4 regions of the Pseudarthrobacter sp. Hb11 genome follow, and region 1 is predicted to be linked to each of the others. Evidence: riboswitches for the same ligand, from Rfam matches in the RefSeq annotation. Region 1 holds a riboswitch; each other region holds the start of a gene.
What was found. A riboswitch is a leader RNA that binds a small molecule or an ion and turns the genes downstream of it on or off. The one in region 1 is predicted to bind thiamine pyrophosphate.
Positions count from the first base shown of each region.

Region 2: another riboswitch for thiamine pyrophosphate. It lies ahead of AC50X7_RS04935 (FAD-dependent oxidoreductase); the one in region 1 lies ahead of thiD (bifunctional hydroxymethylpyrimidine kinase/phosphomethylpyrimidine kinase).
Region 3: another riboswitch for thiamine pyrophosphate. It lies ahead of AC50X7_RS08175 (ECF transporter S component); the one in region 1 lies ahead of thiD (bifunctional hydroxymethylpyrimidine kinase/phosphomethylpyrimidine kinase).
Region 4: another riboswitch for thiamine pyrophosphate. It lies ahead of thiC (phosphomethylpyrimidine synthase ThiC); the one in region 1 lies ahead of thiD (bifunctional hydroxymethylpyrimidine kinase/phosphomethylpyrimidine kinase).

Region 1 is NZ_JBWZCM010000001.1:60,389-63,947, reverse strand. It holds gene thiD (bifunctional hydroxymethylpyrimidine kinase/phosphomethylpyrimidine kinase) at 1-1,437, opposite strand, end outside; TPP riboswitch at 1,445-1,542, opposite strand; gene AC50X7_RS00305 (Rne/Rng family ribonuclease) at 1,710-3,559, opposite strand, start outside.
Region 2 is NZ_JBWZCM010000002.1:262,165-265,723, reverse strand. It holds gene AC50X7_RS04945 (RNB domain-containing ribonuclease) at 1-1,164, opposite strand, end outside; gene thiE (thiamine phosphate synthase) at 1,279-2,013, opposite strand; TPP riboswitch at 2,041-2,159, shown strand; gene AC50X7_RS04935 (FAD-dependent oxidoreductase) at 2,152-3,507, shown strand; gene thiS (sulfur carrier protein ThiS) at 3,504-3,559, shown strand, end outside.
Region 3 is NZ_JBWZCM010000003.1:336,530-340,088, forward strand. It holds gene AC50X7_RS08170 (ABC transporter ATP-binding protein) at 1-976, opposite strand, end outside; gene AC50X7_RS08175 (ECF transporter S component) at 976-1,599, opposite strand; TPP riboswitch at 1,655-1,795, opposite strand; gene AC50X7_RS08180 (heme-degrading domain-containing protein) at 1,868-2,410, shown strand; gene AC50X7_RS08185 (hypothetical protein) at 2,500-2,709, shown strand; gene AC50X7_RS08190 (DUF4383 domain-containing protein) at 2,848-3,324, shown strand; gene AC50X7_RS08195 (iron-containing redox enzyme family protein) at 3,386-3,559, shown strand, end outside.
Region 4 is NZ_JBWZCM010000016.1:19,624-23,182, forward strand. It holds gene AC50X7_RS16915 (amidohydrolase family protein) at 1-761, opposite strand, end outside; TPP riboswitch at 839-946, shown strand; gene thiC (phosphomethylpyrimidine synthase ThiC) at 990-2,777, shown strand; gene AC50X7_RS16925 (alpha/beta fold hydrolase) at 2,774-3,508, opposite strand.

The DNA.
Region 1 (3,559 bases):
GGCGGAGGCCTTGCGCCCCGCTTCATCCACTATTGCTACGGCCCTTCGGGTGGCAGCTGCGAAGTCTTCGTCGGCGTAGGTGCGCAGCCAGTTGGCATAGGGGTGCGCCGGAGCTTCGCCGGCGGCAACGAACTGGGCGTGCAGCGTTGCCCCCACCTCCGCGTAGAGCCAGAAGCAGGGCAGGACGGCCGCCGCCAGAACCGCGTAGCTGCCCGACGCCGATGCCGCGGTCAGGTGGTCCACGTAGGACTTGGTCACCGGGCCCAGTCGGGGCTGGACCTTCCGCGTGGCCAACCACGAGCGGTGGAGCTCCGACTCGACCTCGAGGCACTGCCCTGCTGAGGCCGCCCAGAAGAGCTGTTCTGCCTCGGTGGGTGCAAGCGCACTCGCCCTGGCCAGTACGCGCGAATAGCCGTTGAGGTAGATGGCGTCCTGTGCAAGGTAATACGCAAACTTATGCTCCTCCAGCCTGCCTGAAGCCAGGTTGCGGATGAAGTCCAAGGCATGGATGTCATCCAGGTATTGCTGCGCCTCGCCCCGGAGTTGTGCCGCGAAGCTCCCTTCGGAAGGCTGCGGCCGGAGGTGATGGAAGTGGTGCACGGGCCCGCTGCCCGTTCCCACCTCCAGCGCTTCGGATGCCTCAAGAGCGCCGGCGAGCCAGGGCTTGACCTCCCGGAGGGACGCTTCCCAGTTCCCCAGCCGCGCTTGTGCGGTTGCCATTGCGGACGAGAGCGAACAGCCGGTGCCGTGGCTGTTGCGGGTTTCCAGCCGCTCCCCCAGCACCACTACCACTTCATTGGAGAGCAGGCCCGTGGTGCTGACCAGCGCATCGGGGCACTCGTTGCCCTCCAGGTGGCCGCCCTTGACCAGCACTGTTGCGCCGGTGGCAGCGGCAAGGGCGCGGCCCTGTTCCACTGCCCCGGCCCAGCTGTCCTGCAGGTCCCCGCCAACGAGCATGGCGAGCTCCGCCAGGTTGGGGGTAATGAGGTGGGCAAGTGGCAGGAGCGCGCGCAGTGCCGCTTCCGCGGACTCCTGCAGGAGCCGGTCGCCACTGGTGGCAACCATCACTGGGTCCAGGACCACGACGGCGGGACGCACCTTCCGGACCCACGCCCCCACCGCCTCGATCACCTCGGCGTTGCCCAGCATGCCGATTTTCACGGCATCTATGCCGATGTCGTCACTGATGGCATCCAGCTGCTCAGCCAGGAACGCGGCAGGGGGCACGTGAACGGACCGGACACGGTGCGTGTTCTGGGCGGTGAGGGCAGTAATGGCAGCCATCCCGTAGCCTCCGAGCGCTGCGATGCTCTTCAGGTCGGCCTGGATGCCGGCGCCGCCGGAAGGATCGGAGCCGGCGATGGAGAGGACCCGGGGTATTTCCCGGCCTGGTGTTGTTGGTGCCGCAGTGAAGGTTGCCGGGGAGGCAGTGGGCATTACAAGAGTCGCAGACAAGAGACATCCCTTCGCCGGTGCTAACCGGACAGGTTCAACGGGTGTGGATCTCAGCCGGCTCTCTGCGCGGCACCCCGTGTCGTTTCCCCAGCCTAGCTTTTTTGCCAGGCGCAGTCCGAAGGTGACACATTGCGACCGCCACCTGTTCTTCGTTCCCTGCTTTAGGCCCAGACTGCACTTCATCTACTGGAGTTAACGCAGGATGCCCGGCCGGCCACTGCAGTGGCTGACCGGGCATTCCGTACTGGTGGCTCCTAGAGCTCGGAGGCAGGCACCCCTACGCCCAGGATGATCGGCGCCTCCGCCGGCTTTGCTGCCGGTTTTTCTGTGCCTGCGCTTCCTCCACTGGAGTCAGCGGTACCGGCCGCCGCCGGGGCCTTTGCCTCGTGGGTATGGCCTGTGCTGGCTGCCGCCACGCTTTCATGGTGCTGCACCGTGGTTTCGTTGGCAGCTCCCTGGGCACGGCTCGCACTGCGGTTGCGCCGCGGCCGGCGCTGCCGGGACTGCTCCAGCGTGTGGTCCGTGTAGTCCTTGGCGGGTGCTGCAGCAGCGGCTGAAGCAACCGGCACCTGTGCGGGCTGGACCGGTTCCCCGCGCTCCGCCGGCTTCTCCTCCGGTTTTGCCTGCTCGGGCTGCGCTTCCGCTGCCGCCGGCTGGCCCAGGTGGGCGAAGGCTTCAGCGAGCCGGTCCAGGGTCAGAGCCGGTTTCGGCTGCTGCTCTTCAGCGTGCTCAACGAAGGGCAACACCACCTTCTCACCGCCGAAGGTGAGCACGGCAGCCGGACGCGTATCGTCATCGCGCCTTGCAGCTTCCACTGCAGGGGCGGGCTGCTCCGCAGCCGCCTGCCTGGCTGCCGCCACTTCGTCGTCGTGCAGGTGGGCTGCATGTGCTGCGGCGGCGATGTTGGCTAGGGCCAACCGGGTAGCCTCCGCCTTGGCGTGCCGCTCAGCGTCCGTGGGGTCGGGCTGGACCGTGTGGACGTGCACGGCAACAGCCGGGGCAATGTCCGGCTGCTGGCCGCCGCGGCCCCGCCGCCGTTTGCGGTCCGGACGTACACCGGGCTGGCTGCTGTCGATGCGCGGGGCGTCGTTGCGGTGGCTTTCGCTGCGGGCTTCGGGACGGCTGTCTGACCGCTGGACGTGGTGCTCAGCCGCCACGATGTTGGCCCGCCGGTGCTCCACGGGGTCGTCGTGGGTGACAATGCCGCGGCCGGCGCACGTTTCGCACTGCTCGCCGAATACTTCCAGCAGCCCGGTGCCCATCCTCTTGCGCGTCATCTGCACCAGGCCGAGGGACGTCACTTCGGCAACCTGGTGTTTGGTGCGGTCGCGTCCCAGGCACTCCACCATGCGGCGGAGAACGAGGTCACGGTTGGATTCGAGGACCATGTCGATGAAGTCGATGACGATGATGCCGCCGATATCGCGGAGGCGGAGCTGGCGGACCACTTCTTCCGCAGCTTCAAGGTTGTTTTTGGTCACCGTCTCTTCGAGGTTGCCGCCGCTGCCGGTGAACTTGCCGGTGTTGACGTCCACCACGGTCATGGCTTCGGTGCGGTCGATCACCAGCGAACCGCCGGATGGCAGGAATACCTTCCGCTCCAGGGCCTTGTGGATCTGCTCGTCGATACGCCAGGCAGCAAAGATGTCCTGGTCCTTGGTCCACTTCTCGAGGCGGCCCACCAGGTCCGGCGCCACATAGGTAACGTACGCCTCGATGGTGTCCCAGGCTTCCTCACCCGAGACGATCAGCTTGGAGAAGTCCTCGTTGAAGACGTCACGGACCACCTTGATGGTGAGGTCCGGTTCGCCGTAAAGCAGTTCCGGGGCGAGGATCTTGGTGGACTTCGACTGGCTCTCGATGCCTTCCCACTGGGCGCGCAGCCGGTTGATGTCGTGCGTCAGCTCTTCCTCGGAAGCGCCTTCGGCGGCGGTGCGGACGATGACGCCGGCCTGCTCGGGCAGGCGGTCCTTGAGGATGCGCTTGAGGCGGTTGCGTTCGACGTCGGGCAGCTTGCGGGAGATGCCGGTCATGGAGCCGCCGGGCACGAACACCAGGTAGCGGCCGGGCAGGGAGATCTGGCTGGTCAGGCGGGCGCCCTTGT
Region 2 (3,559 bases), on a different contig from region 1:
AATCTCGGGCAGGGTTGGAAGGGCATCCCGCGCCCACCCCGGCACATGGCCGCCGTTGCTCAAAGCCTCGCAGATCACCAGCACAAAGCGGTCCACCAGGCGGCGCAGCGGCGCGGTGGTGTGGGCGTAGGCGGCACCGATGGCCGACTGGTCAGCGTCCTCCGGCAGGGAGCCGTCAAAGGCGGTGTAGGCGGCGCCCCGGAACAGCATGCCGGCTGAGTGCATAATGGCCAGCTGGCGGGGTTCGGTGGGGTCCAGGCTGCGCAAGTATTCGCCGTAACTGACTTCGCCATCCCAGGGTTTGCCAAGAACCTCGGTCTGCAGCCGGAAGTGGTTCAGGGAGCGCTCATCCGGGGCCGGCATGGTGCGCAGGATGCCCACCTTCCCAGCCAGCATGAGCTGAGCCGCCGCCATCCCTGTCATGAGGGATATCTGGGCGTTCCAGTCCTCTACCGGAAGCTGGGGAGCAGCGGCAATCCGGTAGCCGCCGTCGGGAAGCTGGACAATCTCCTGTTCCGGCATGTTCAGGCTCGCGCCGCCGCGGACCCGTTCCAGCTCAACGCGCTTGAGTCCCACCTCTTTGAGGAGCTGCAGTACCGGCGAGGCGGAGCCGGCATCGAGTTCGGCCTGCACCTCTTTATAGCTGAGCTTCGCGCGGCTGCGCATCCTGGCCCGTTTCACGGTCACCGAGTTCACCTCGGCGGCGCTGTCCAGGCGGAAGTCCCAGACGAAGGCAGAACAGTCCTGGCCGGGGAGGAGGCTGCCGGCCTGTTCGCTGATCACTTCCGGATGCAGCGGGATCCGCCCGTCGGGGGCGTAGAAGGTCTGGCCCCGGCGTCGCGTTTCTGCGTCCAGGGGCCCGCCGGGGTTCACAAAGGCGGGGACATCCGCGATCGCGTACAGCACGTGGTAGCCATCGCCGTCGGCTTCAATAAACAGCGCCTGGTCCAGGTCCGTGGACGACGCCGGATCGATGGTGATGAAGTCGACGCCGGTGAGGTCCTCGTCAGGGAGCTGCAGGGACTCAACTGCCGCTTTCGCGTCAGCCACCGCGTCCTCAGGGTAGGAGCCCGGCAGCTCAAGCTCGGTCCGCAGGGCGCCCAGAGCTTCCTCGAGCGCGTTGGTGTGCTCGTGGACGTTGGGACCCAGCCGATGGTGTGACACGAAAATCAGCCTAGCCCGAATTCACGCCATAGTGCAGGCACCGGGCCCGGAGTGCCGTTGGTGGCCCTACCGCGTACCGCGCCTTCGGAGGTGGCAGGTGGCAGGTAGCGGGTGTCAGGAGTTGGGGGCGTTTAGGGCGGCGAGCAGCGACGCTGCGGCGGCTGCCGGATCGCTGGCCTCCGTAATGGCGCGGACCACCACAATCCGGCGGGCGCCCGCTTCCACCACCTGCTCCACGTTGATTTGGTCGATGCCGCCTATCGCAAACCAGGGAACACCGCCGTCGGGCTGCCCATCCTGCCCTGAACGCGCAACTTCGGCGGCATATCGCACCAGCTCGAGCCCGACGGCGGCCCGCCCGGGCTTGGTGGGGGTTGCCCAGACCGGGCCGACGCAGAAGTAGTCCAGCCCAGCGGGGGCCGCGGCCGCAGCGAGGGCGGCGTCCACCTGAACAGGGCTGTGGCTGGAAAGGCCAATGGCCGCGTTGCCGTTGAGCAAGGTCCGCGCAGCGCCCAGCGGCAGGTCTTTTTGGCCGATGTGGAATACCGGCGAGCCGGACAGAACAGCGATGTCCGCCCTGTCGTTGACCGCCCAGAGCCGGCCGTGCCGTTCTGCCGCCTCCTTGAGGACTGCCAGGAGCTCCAGCTCCTCGGCTGCCTCGATGGACTTGTCCCGAAGCTGGATGATGTCCACCCCGCCGGCAAATGCTGCATCGACGAACTGGTCAAAGTCGCCGCGGTCCGTGCGGGAATCCGTGCAGAGGTAGAGGCGGGCGGCGTGGAGGCCGTTGCTGACCTTGGCATTGCTGAGGACATCGGTGCCGGCGGCGGGGGTATGGGTCACATTCATGGGGAAAAGACTAGTTCCTCTACACTTGCCTCGTACTGCGGGAGCCCGCGGCAGCTGTCACAAAGCGCCGGGCTGAGAGGGCGTCAGAGCCGACCGCTTGACCTGATCCGGTTAATGCCGGCGTAGGGAAGGAGACACATGCGCGTACCATCCAACTGCCCTGTAGACAGCCCGCCCAGGCGCGTGGACGGAATTTTCCAGGCCGACGTGGCAGTCATCGGCGGCGGAGTCATCGGCCACAGCATCGCCTGGGAGGCGAAGCGCTCCGGCCGGACAGTGGTGGTCATCGACGACGCACCGGGTACGGGGGCCAGCTGGGCTGCCGCCGGAATGCTGGCTCCGGTGAGCGAGCTGCACTATCAGGAAGAGGATCTCCTGGAATTCATGCTGGACGCCTCGGCCCGCTGGCCCGCCTTCGCCGCCCGCCTCGCAGCAGCATCGGGGGCAGATCCGGGATACATCACGACGCCGACCCTCGCCGTGGGTGCGGACGCCGCCGACCGCAGGGCACTGATGGACCTGCGCGCCGTCCAGCAGGCGAACGGCCTTTCCGTTGAACCGCTGACCGTCCGGACTGCCCGGCAGCGCGAGCCACTTCTCAGTCCCGGGATTGCCTGCGCGCTGGACACCCCCGCAGACCACCAGGTGGATCCGCGGCTGCTGGTGGCCTGCCTGCAGGCTGCCTTGACCGGCGACGGTGACGGGGACGGGGTCGGGAACGGGAACGGAGCCGCCGGGCCCGGCACTGCAGCAGCGGGCGCCGTCGACGATCACGCGGTCCTGGCCCGGGCTGCCGGTCTGTTGTGGCACGACGGAGCCGTTGCCGGCGTACGCCTCGCAGGCGGCGGAACGGTGCTGGCCGCCGAAACGGTCGTGGCGAACGGGCTGCATGCGGCAGCCCTGGAAGCACTGCCCAAAGACTTGCACCTGCCGCTCCGGCCCGTCCACGGGGACATCCTGCGCCTCGCAGTTCCCGGCCATTTGCAGCCGCTGGTGACGTCCACCGTCCGCGGGCTGGTGCACGGCGTTCCGGTCTACATCGTGCCCCGCCGGGACGGCACGGTGGTGATCGGGGCAACCCAGCGTGAGGATGCGCCGTCGGCCGCCGATGCCGTCTCCGCGGGGGGCGTCTACCGGCTCCTCCGCGACGCGCAGGTGCTGGTTCCCGCCGTCGCCGAACTCGAGCTGCTGGAATCCACGGCCCGGGCCCGCCCCGGAACTCCTGACAACGCACCGCTGCTGGGGCGGGTTCCCGCCGCTGGTAAGGACGCTGCGCCGGACTCCGGGCACATTGCCGGCCTCATCATCGCCACCGGGTTTTTCCGCCACGGAGTCCTGCTGGCGCCGGCCGCCGCTGCCGTCTGCCGGGAGCTCCTGGACGGGTATGAAGACCCCCGCTGGGCTGCCTTCAACCCGGGCCGCTTCTCCGCCAAGCCAGGTGCCCGCACTCCTGCCCGCCTTCGCAACACACCGCCCATAAAGGAAACAGCATGAACATCACCTTGAACGGAACCCTGCACGTTGTGCCCGAGGGTGCCTCCATCAC
Region 3 (3,559 bases), on a different contig from region 1:
CCTGCGCGGAAATCCCCTGTTGCACCGGCACGGGCGCCAGTTTGCGGAGACCCTTGCGGCGGGCACGTTCCCGCGATATGGCCAGTTCCTCGGCGGCAAGCAGAAGGTCCCCGTTGCCGGGAGCAGGATCCGCCGCACGGAGACGCGTAGCCGGCACGTGGCCAGGCACCCAGACCCCGGCCACGATAAGCATGCTCCGGGCTTCCCTGAGAACCTGGTCCGGCCGCCCATCCAGCAGCACGGCAGGATCCGTCGAAGAGCCCGGCTGCAGCACCACGATCCGGTCCACCAGGTCCTTCCAGACAGACACGCGGTGTTCCACCACCACCAGTGTTGCCCCGGTTTTGTCGAGGCAACGGCCAACGGCGTCACGCACCTCCACCACCCCGGCGGGATCCAGGTTGGCCGTCGGCTCATCGAGGAGGAGCAGCCCCGGCCGCATGGCAAGGATGCCCGCGAGCGCCAGCCGCTGTTTCTGCCCGCCGGACAGGGCCGACGTCGGGTGGTCCAGCGGCAGGTGGGAGAGCCCGACGTCGTCCAGGGCCTCATGCACGCGGGCCCAGATATCGGCGCGGGGCACGGCGAGGTTCTCGGCGCCGAAGGCGACGTCGTCACCTACCCGCGAGAGGACCACCTGCGTCTCCGGGTCCTGCTGCATCAGTCCGGCCCTGCCGCGCTGCCCGCGGGGGGAGGCGCCGTCAATCAGCAGCGAACCCGACTCGTCGGAATCCCCGGCCGCGCCGCCGTCGTCGGTGTCCTCAGCGTCCCCCAGCACCCCGGCCAAGGCATGGAGGAGGGTCGACTTGCCTGCCCCGGACGGGCCCAGCAGGAGCACGCGCTCCCCCGGCCGGATGTCCAGGTCAAGGGCACGGACAGCAGGCCTGGACCGCCCGGCATGCCGCCAGCCCCAGCCGCGGGCGGTGACGGCAGCCGGCTGCGACGCCACCGACGCGCCGTGGAGGGAAGGAGCTGTCATCAGGAGAGGACTGGCTCCGTAGCTGCCTTGCGCGACGCAAAGGAGCTCAGGACTCCGGTCTTCGCCAGGCCGCGGGTGGCGAGCCAGGACAGCGTGCCTGCGATGACGGCACCGGAGACCGCGGTGAAGATAATGTAGGCAAGCTTGTCCCCGCCGGAATAGGCGATGTTCCAGCCCCAGGGCGCGAAGGAGTCATTCAGGCCGCAGAACAGCCCGGCAGCAGCGCCGGCGAGCAGGGAAACCGGCAGGTTGAACTTCCGGTACACAAAAATCGCGAAGATGATTTCGGCACCCAAACCCTGGACAAACCCGGAGAACAGCACGGAGGCGCCGTACTGCGAGCCCATGAGCAGTTCGCCGGTGGCTGCAACGGTCTCGCAGAAGAGTGCGGCCCCAGGCTTGCGGATGATGAGCATGCCCAGTACCGCGGGGATCATCCAGCCGCCGGCCAATAAGCCGGTGAGCGGAGGGTAAAGGGCGTTCATGGGCGCCGAGACTGCGGCCGCCCCCTGGGACCAGGCCCAGAAAATGACGCCGCCGGCGATGGCGATCAACGCCGCCACCACGATGTCCACGACGCGCCAGGACCTGCTGGTGGTCTTCTTGATTGCTGTAGTTGCCATGCGATTCCTCCTGAGGAACAGGAGGGGAAAGCACGGCAACGGCACGCCGCTGCGGTGCTTCGAGAACTCGACTCCCTTGCGCCGGTACTAACCGGATCAGGTTCGAGGGTCTGCGGCTGTCCGCACTCTCAGCGCCCACCTGCGGATCCTGGCTTGGCCAGTGATGCCCGACGGCGGCGCTCCCCTGTCGTTGAATGTTTCTGTTGGTAAATATTTGCCCTGGTGGGCGGGGTCCAGTTTACACCGGAGGAGGGGTAGATTGTGGGCCATGACTGCCAATTCCCCCCATGTGACTGAGTTCGATCCGGATTCCGATGCCACCCAGCCGGAAGGTTCGCTGCAAGCGCTTATCGCCCGGATTGAGGGCGAAATCCGGGAGCTTCAGTTTCCTGGCTTCTCCATGGACGATGCACTGAATCTGGGGCTGCTGCTCGTCGAGCTGGGCAAGGAGGGCCAGTTCCCCATCGCGATTGACATCACCAGGGGCGAGCAGGTCCTGTTCCATGTGGCCCTGACCGGTGCCACCCCGGACAATGAGCACTGGATCCGGGCCAAACAGCGCACCGCCGCCCGGTACGAGGCGCCCTCCCTGCTGGTGGGGCTGCGCGCCCGGCTCGGCGGCGGACGGATTGAGGACCAAGGCTGGTTCGATCAGAGCCGGTATGCCGCCCACGGCGGCTCGTTCCCCGTGTACGTCACTGGCGTGGGGGCAGTGGCCACGGTAACTGTTTCAGGGCTTCCCCAAGTGCAGGACCACAACCTGGTGGTACAGGCCCTGCGCGAGGTCCTCAGCTCCATGCGCACGGACTGACGCCGGGCCTCAACGGGCGCAATGGACCCCCGGGAACGCCCGGAGTACATTCAAAGCGGGTGGCGGGAAAGTTCCAAAGGAGGGGCGCCATGCTCGGTAATGCAGCCGACAACCAGGTGCGGGCGGCCGTGGACAAGGCCGCGGAGGAAATGATCTACATCGGCCCGGACCACCCTTACTATCCCCTGCTGGCGGAACTGGTGTCCGCCGTCGGGAATGCCTGGCAGCAGGGGTATGAGCACGGCCGCCGCGGCGGGCACCATCCAAACCCCTATGTGTGGAGCACCCCGGAGGATTAAGGCCACCAGCGGCCGCGGAAATTGTGGCTGGCAGGGCGGCCGGCAGCTGCGCGGGTTCCAACAGCAGGATGGCCTTACTTAGCTTATATTAGTAATCATGCTTACTATGTTGTCTCCAGGCTTTTGAGGAGACAGGTCATGACAGTCAGCACCCGCGCCACCGGAGCGAGGACAGGCCTGCAAAAGGCGGCCCTTGCAACGGGTACCCTCTTCCTGCTGGTGGGTGTCCTGGGGTTCATCCCCGGGATCACCAGTGATTACGAAGCACTGGGCATGGCCGGACACGGTTCGGGAGCCCTGCTTATGGGTGTCTTCCAGGTGTCGGTCCTGCACAACATCGTGCACCTGGCCTTCGGCGCGGCCGGACTGCTGCTGGCGAGGACCCACCAACAGGCAAGGAGCTTCCTCATCTACGGGGGCGTCATCTACCTTGTCCTGTGGCTGTACGGCCTCCTGGTGGGCGATGAGACCCCCGCAAACTTTGTCCCCCTTAACGGCGCCGACAACTGGCTGCACCTTGCCCTGGGCCTTGCCATGATCATCCTCGCCATCCTGCTTTCCCCGCGCACCACCCCACGGCGCAGCCGCAAACGTGACCTGAAATCACAGCCTTGACCGAAGCCGCCACCGTCGACGGCGCAGCACCGGCAGCACCCCTGCCGCCCAAAGGAGCATCATGAAGATCCCGGAACCCAGAGGTCCCATCAGTACCGCCCTGTTCAGTGCCCTGGCAGTTACCGCCGGGACCGACGACGCCGCCGCAGGCGTCGAGGAACTGCGCCGGCAGGTCACGGCACAGCTGCAGGCAGCCGCCGACATCATCGGGGACGACGACGTCCAGCTGGCACTT
Region 4 (3,559 bases), on a different contig from region 1:
ATGTGTGCGGCGTACCGGGGAAACTTGGGCTCCGCCTGCGCTGCGATGTCCGGGAAAGTGGCGATGTTGATGAGGGTGGGAACAATGGGGATGCCCTGCTCCACGAACCGCGGGAGGTGCCGCGGCAGGAGCCCGGTGGCGTGTTCGATGCAGTCGATGCCCGCGTCCAGCATCTGGTCCAGGGTGTCTTCGGCAAAGCAATGCGCGGTGATCCGGGCCCCCTCGTCGTGCACCGCCTGGACAGCGTCCCTAACGACGGCGGCGGGAAACGACGGCGCCAGGTCACCGGCGCCGCGGTCGATCCAGTCCCCCACAAGCTTGACCCAGCCGTCGCCGTCCCGGGCCTGCTTCCGGACGGCTTCCACCAGGCCGTCCGGTTCAACTTCCTCAGCGAAACCCCGTAAGTACCGGCCGGTCCTGGCTACATGCCTGCCGGCCCGGATCAGCACCGGCGCGTCGCGGCTGTCCTGCAGGAAGCGGGTGTCAGCAGGGGAACCGGCGTCCCGGGCCAGCAATGTGCCTGCGTTCAGGTCCGTCCGGGCCTGTTCCTCCGCCGTCGCAGGATCCACGGCGCCGCCGGGTCCCAGCCCGATGTGGCAGTGGGCATCAACGAAGCCCGGAAGCACGCAGCCGTCCAGGACCCGTTCGGGAACGAGCGGCGGCCGGGTGAAGGTCAACAGCCCGTCAACGGACCACAGTCCCCGCCGCACGGTGTCCGGCCCGGTGAGCACCGGGCCGCTGAATTCGATAACTTCCGGCATTAGGCCCCTCTTCCTCGCCAGTCAGGCTAGCACCGGCAAGGTGACAAGCCCCTCCCGGACGGCTGTGGTAGCTTCGTTCCTGACCACACGGGTGCCCCTGCAGGGGCTGAGATCGGGCTGACGCAGCCTGCGACCGTTGAACCTGTCCGGGTAATGCCGGCGAAGGAAGTGAGTATTCCCTTGCGTACACCAAAAGCACAGCTGGGCCCCGCCCACATTCCGTCCGGTATGACGGCCGGCGGCCAGGACCAGCCACCTGTTACCCAGTCGCTGAAGTCCCATTCGCTGGCCTATATCCACGATGAAACCTCTGGTATCCGGGTGCCCGTCACTGAGATTTCCTTGGCGGACTCGCCAAACGGCGAGGCCAACGGCCCGTTTCGCACCTACCGGACGGCAGGCCCGGGAAGCGACCCCGTCCGTGGCCTCAACCCCTTCCGCGCCGAGTGGATAGCAGCACGTGGGGACACGGAAACCTACGGCGGCAGGGGACGGAACCTGTTCGATGACGGCCGCTCGGCTGTCCGCCGCGGTGCCGCCAGCGTGGAGTGGAAGGGCACGCCGCCGGTGCCCCGCCGCGCCGTCGAAGGCAGGACGGTGACGCAGATGCGCTATGCACGGCAGGGCACCATCACGCCCGAAATGCGTTTCGTGGCGCTGCGGGAGAACTGCGATGTGGAGCTGGTCCGCAGCGAACTGGCTGCCGGCCGCGCCATCATGCCGAACAACATCAACCATCCCGAGTCCGAACCCATGATCATCGGCAAGGCCTTCCTGGTGAAGATCAACGCCAACATCGGCAACTCGGCCGTCACCAGTTCCATCGCGGAAGAAGTGGACAAGCTGCAGTGGGCCGCGCAGTGGGGCGCTGACACCGTCATGGACCTGTCCACCGGTGAAGATATCCACACCACCAGGGAATGGATCATCCGCAACTCGCCGGTTCCGATCGGCACCGTCCCCATTTACCAGGCCCTTGAAAAGGTCAACGGCGAAGCGAACGCGCTGACCTGGGAAATATTCCGCGATACCGTCATAGAGCAGTGCGAACAAGGCGTGGACTACATGACCGTCCACGCCGGAGTCCTGCTCCGGTACGTTCCCCTGACCGCCAACCGGGTGACCGGCATCGTGTCCCGCGGCGGGTCGATCATGGCAGGCTGGTGCCTGGCGCATCACCGCGAAAACTTCCTTTACACGCACTTCGACGAGCTTTGCCAAATCTTCGCCAGGTACGACGTCGCGTTTTCGTTGGGCGACGGCCTGCGGCCCGGCGCGACGGCGGACGCCAACGACGCCGCGCAGTTCGCCGAACTGGACACCCTGGCCGAGCTGACGCAGCGCGCCTGGGAATACGACGTGCAGGTGATGGTGGAGGGCCCCGGCCACATACCGTTCCACCTGGTCCGGGAGAACGCCGAACGCCAGCAGGAGCTGTGCAAGGGGGCGCCCTTCTACACGTTGGGGCCGCTGGTTACCGACGTGGCACCGGGGTACGACCACATCACGTCTGCCATCGGCGCCACGGAGATCGCCCGCTACGGCACCGCCATGTTGTGCTACGTCACTCCCAAGGAACATCTTGGCCTGCCCAACAAGGACGACGTCAAAACAGGGGTGATCACCTACAAGATTGCGGCGCACGCAGCAGACCTCGCCAAGGGCCACCCGGGTGCGCACGAACGCGATGACGCGCTGTCCAAGGCGCGGTTCGAGTTCCGCTGGCGGGACCAGTTCGCGTTGTCCCTCGATCCGGTGACGGCCGAGGCATTCCACGACGAGACCCTTCCTGCGGAACCCGCCAAAACCGCGCACTTCTGCTCCATGTGTGGTCCAAAGTTCTGCTCGATGAGGATCAGCCAGGATATCCGGGACGAATACGGTTCAGCGGAGTCCCAGGCGGCACTTGCAAAGCTGGCGTCCGGCATGCGGGACAAGAGCCAGGAATTCCTGGCCGCCGGCGGCAAGGTCTACCTGCCTGAGCCGCGCGTCTCCGCCGGACGCCCGGGCGCCTAAGAGGCCCGGGCTGACTGGACCCGGCTCACGTCGCTGATGAACGAGCGGATAATGCGGTCCCCTTCGCGGGAGTCCTGGGGCCGGTGTCCTCCCGCCGCCGTGCGGTGCAGGGCGCCGGTTTCCCGCAGGTACCCGGCAATTTCCTCGTAAAGCGGCTCCCATCCCCCGGTCAGGACAAGGGTAGGAACGCCGGGAACAATGTGCAGCGGGGCTTCCCAGGAGGTGGCCTGGAGCCGGAGCCGCCTGGCGGAACGCTTCTCCTCCACCGTGGCCGGGTGTTGCAGGTCCGTGGCGTAGACCCTGCGGACAAACTCGCGCTGGAAATCCTGGTCACTCATCTGGTGCCGGACGTCGAACAGTGGCTGCATAAGACCGATGTGCGCGGCCGTGGCCGGCAGCTCGGCTGTCAGTGACAGGCAGGCCGGCTCCACCAGCGTCAAGGAAAAAACGAGGTCCGGACGTTCGACGGCTGCCATCATGGCTGAGATGGCTCCTTGGGCGTGCGCCACGATATGCCCTCCGGCAGCACCCCTGCCGTCGTCGGCAAGGGACCGCAACACAATGGCCGTGTCCTCCTCGAAGGAGGACTCTACGGGCTCCGCCACCGGATCGTAGCCGTGGCGGCGCAGGAACAGCGCGTCATAGGACAGTGCCATACCGTGCTGGCGCGGCCAGGCCACGGAGCCGAAGCTGCCGGCGCCGTGCACGAACACTACCCTCTGCTTGAACATGACCCAACCCTATTCCACGGCACCGACATCCCCGGGACCGCCCCAACAGAC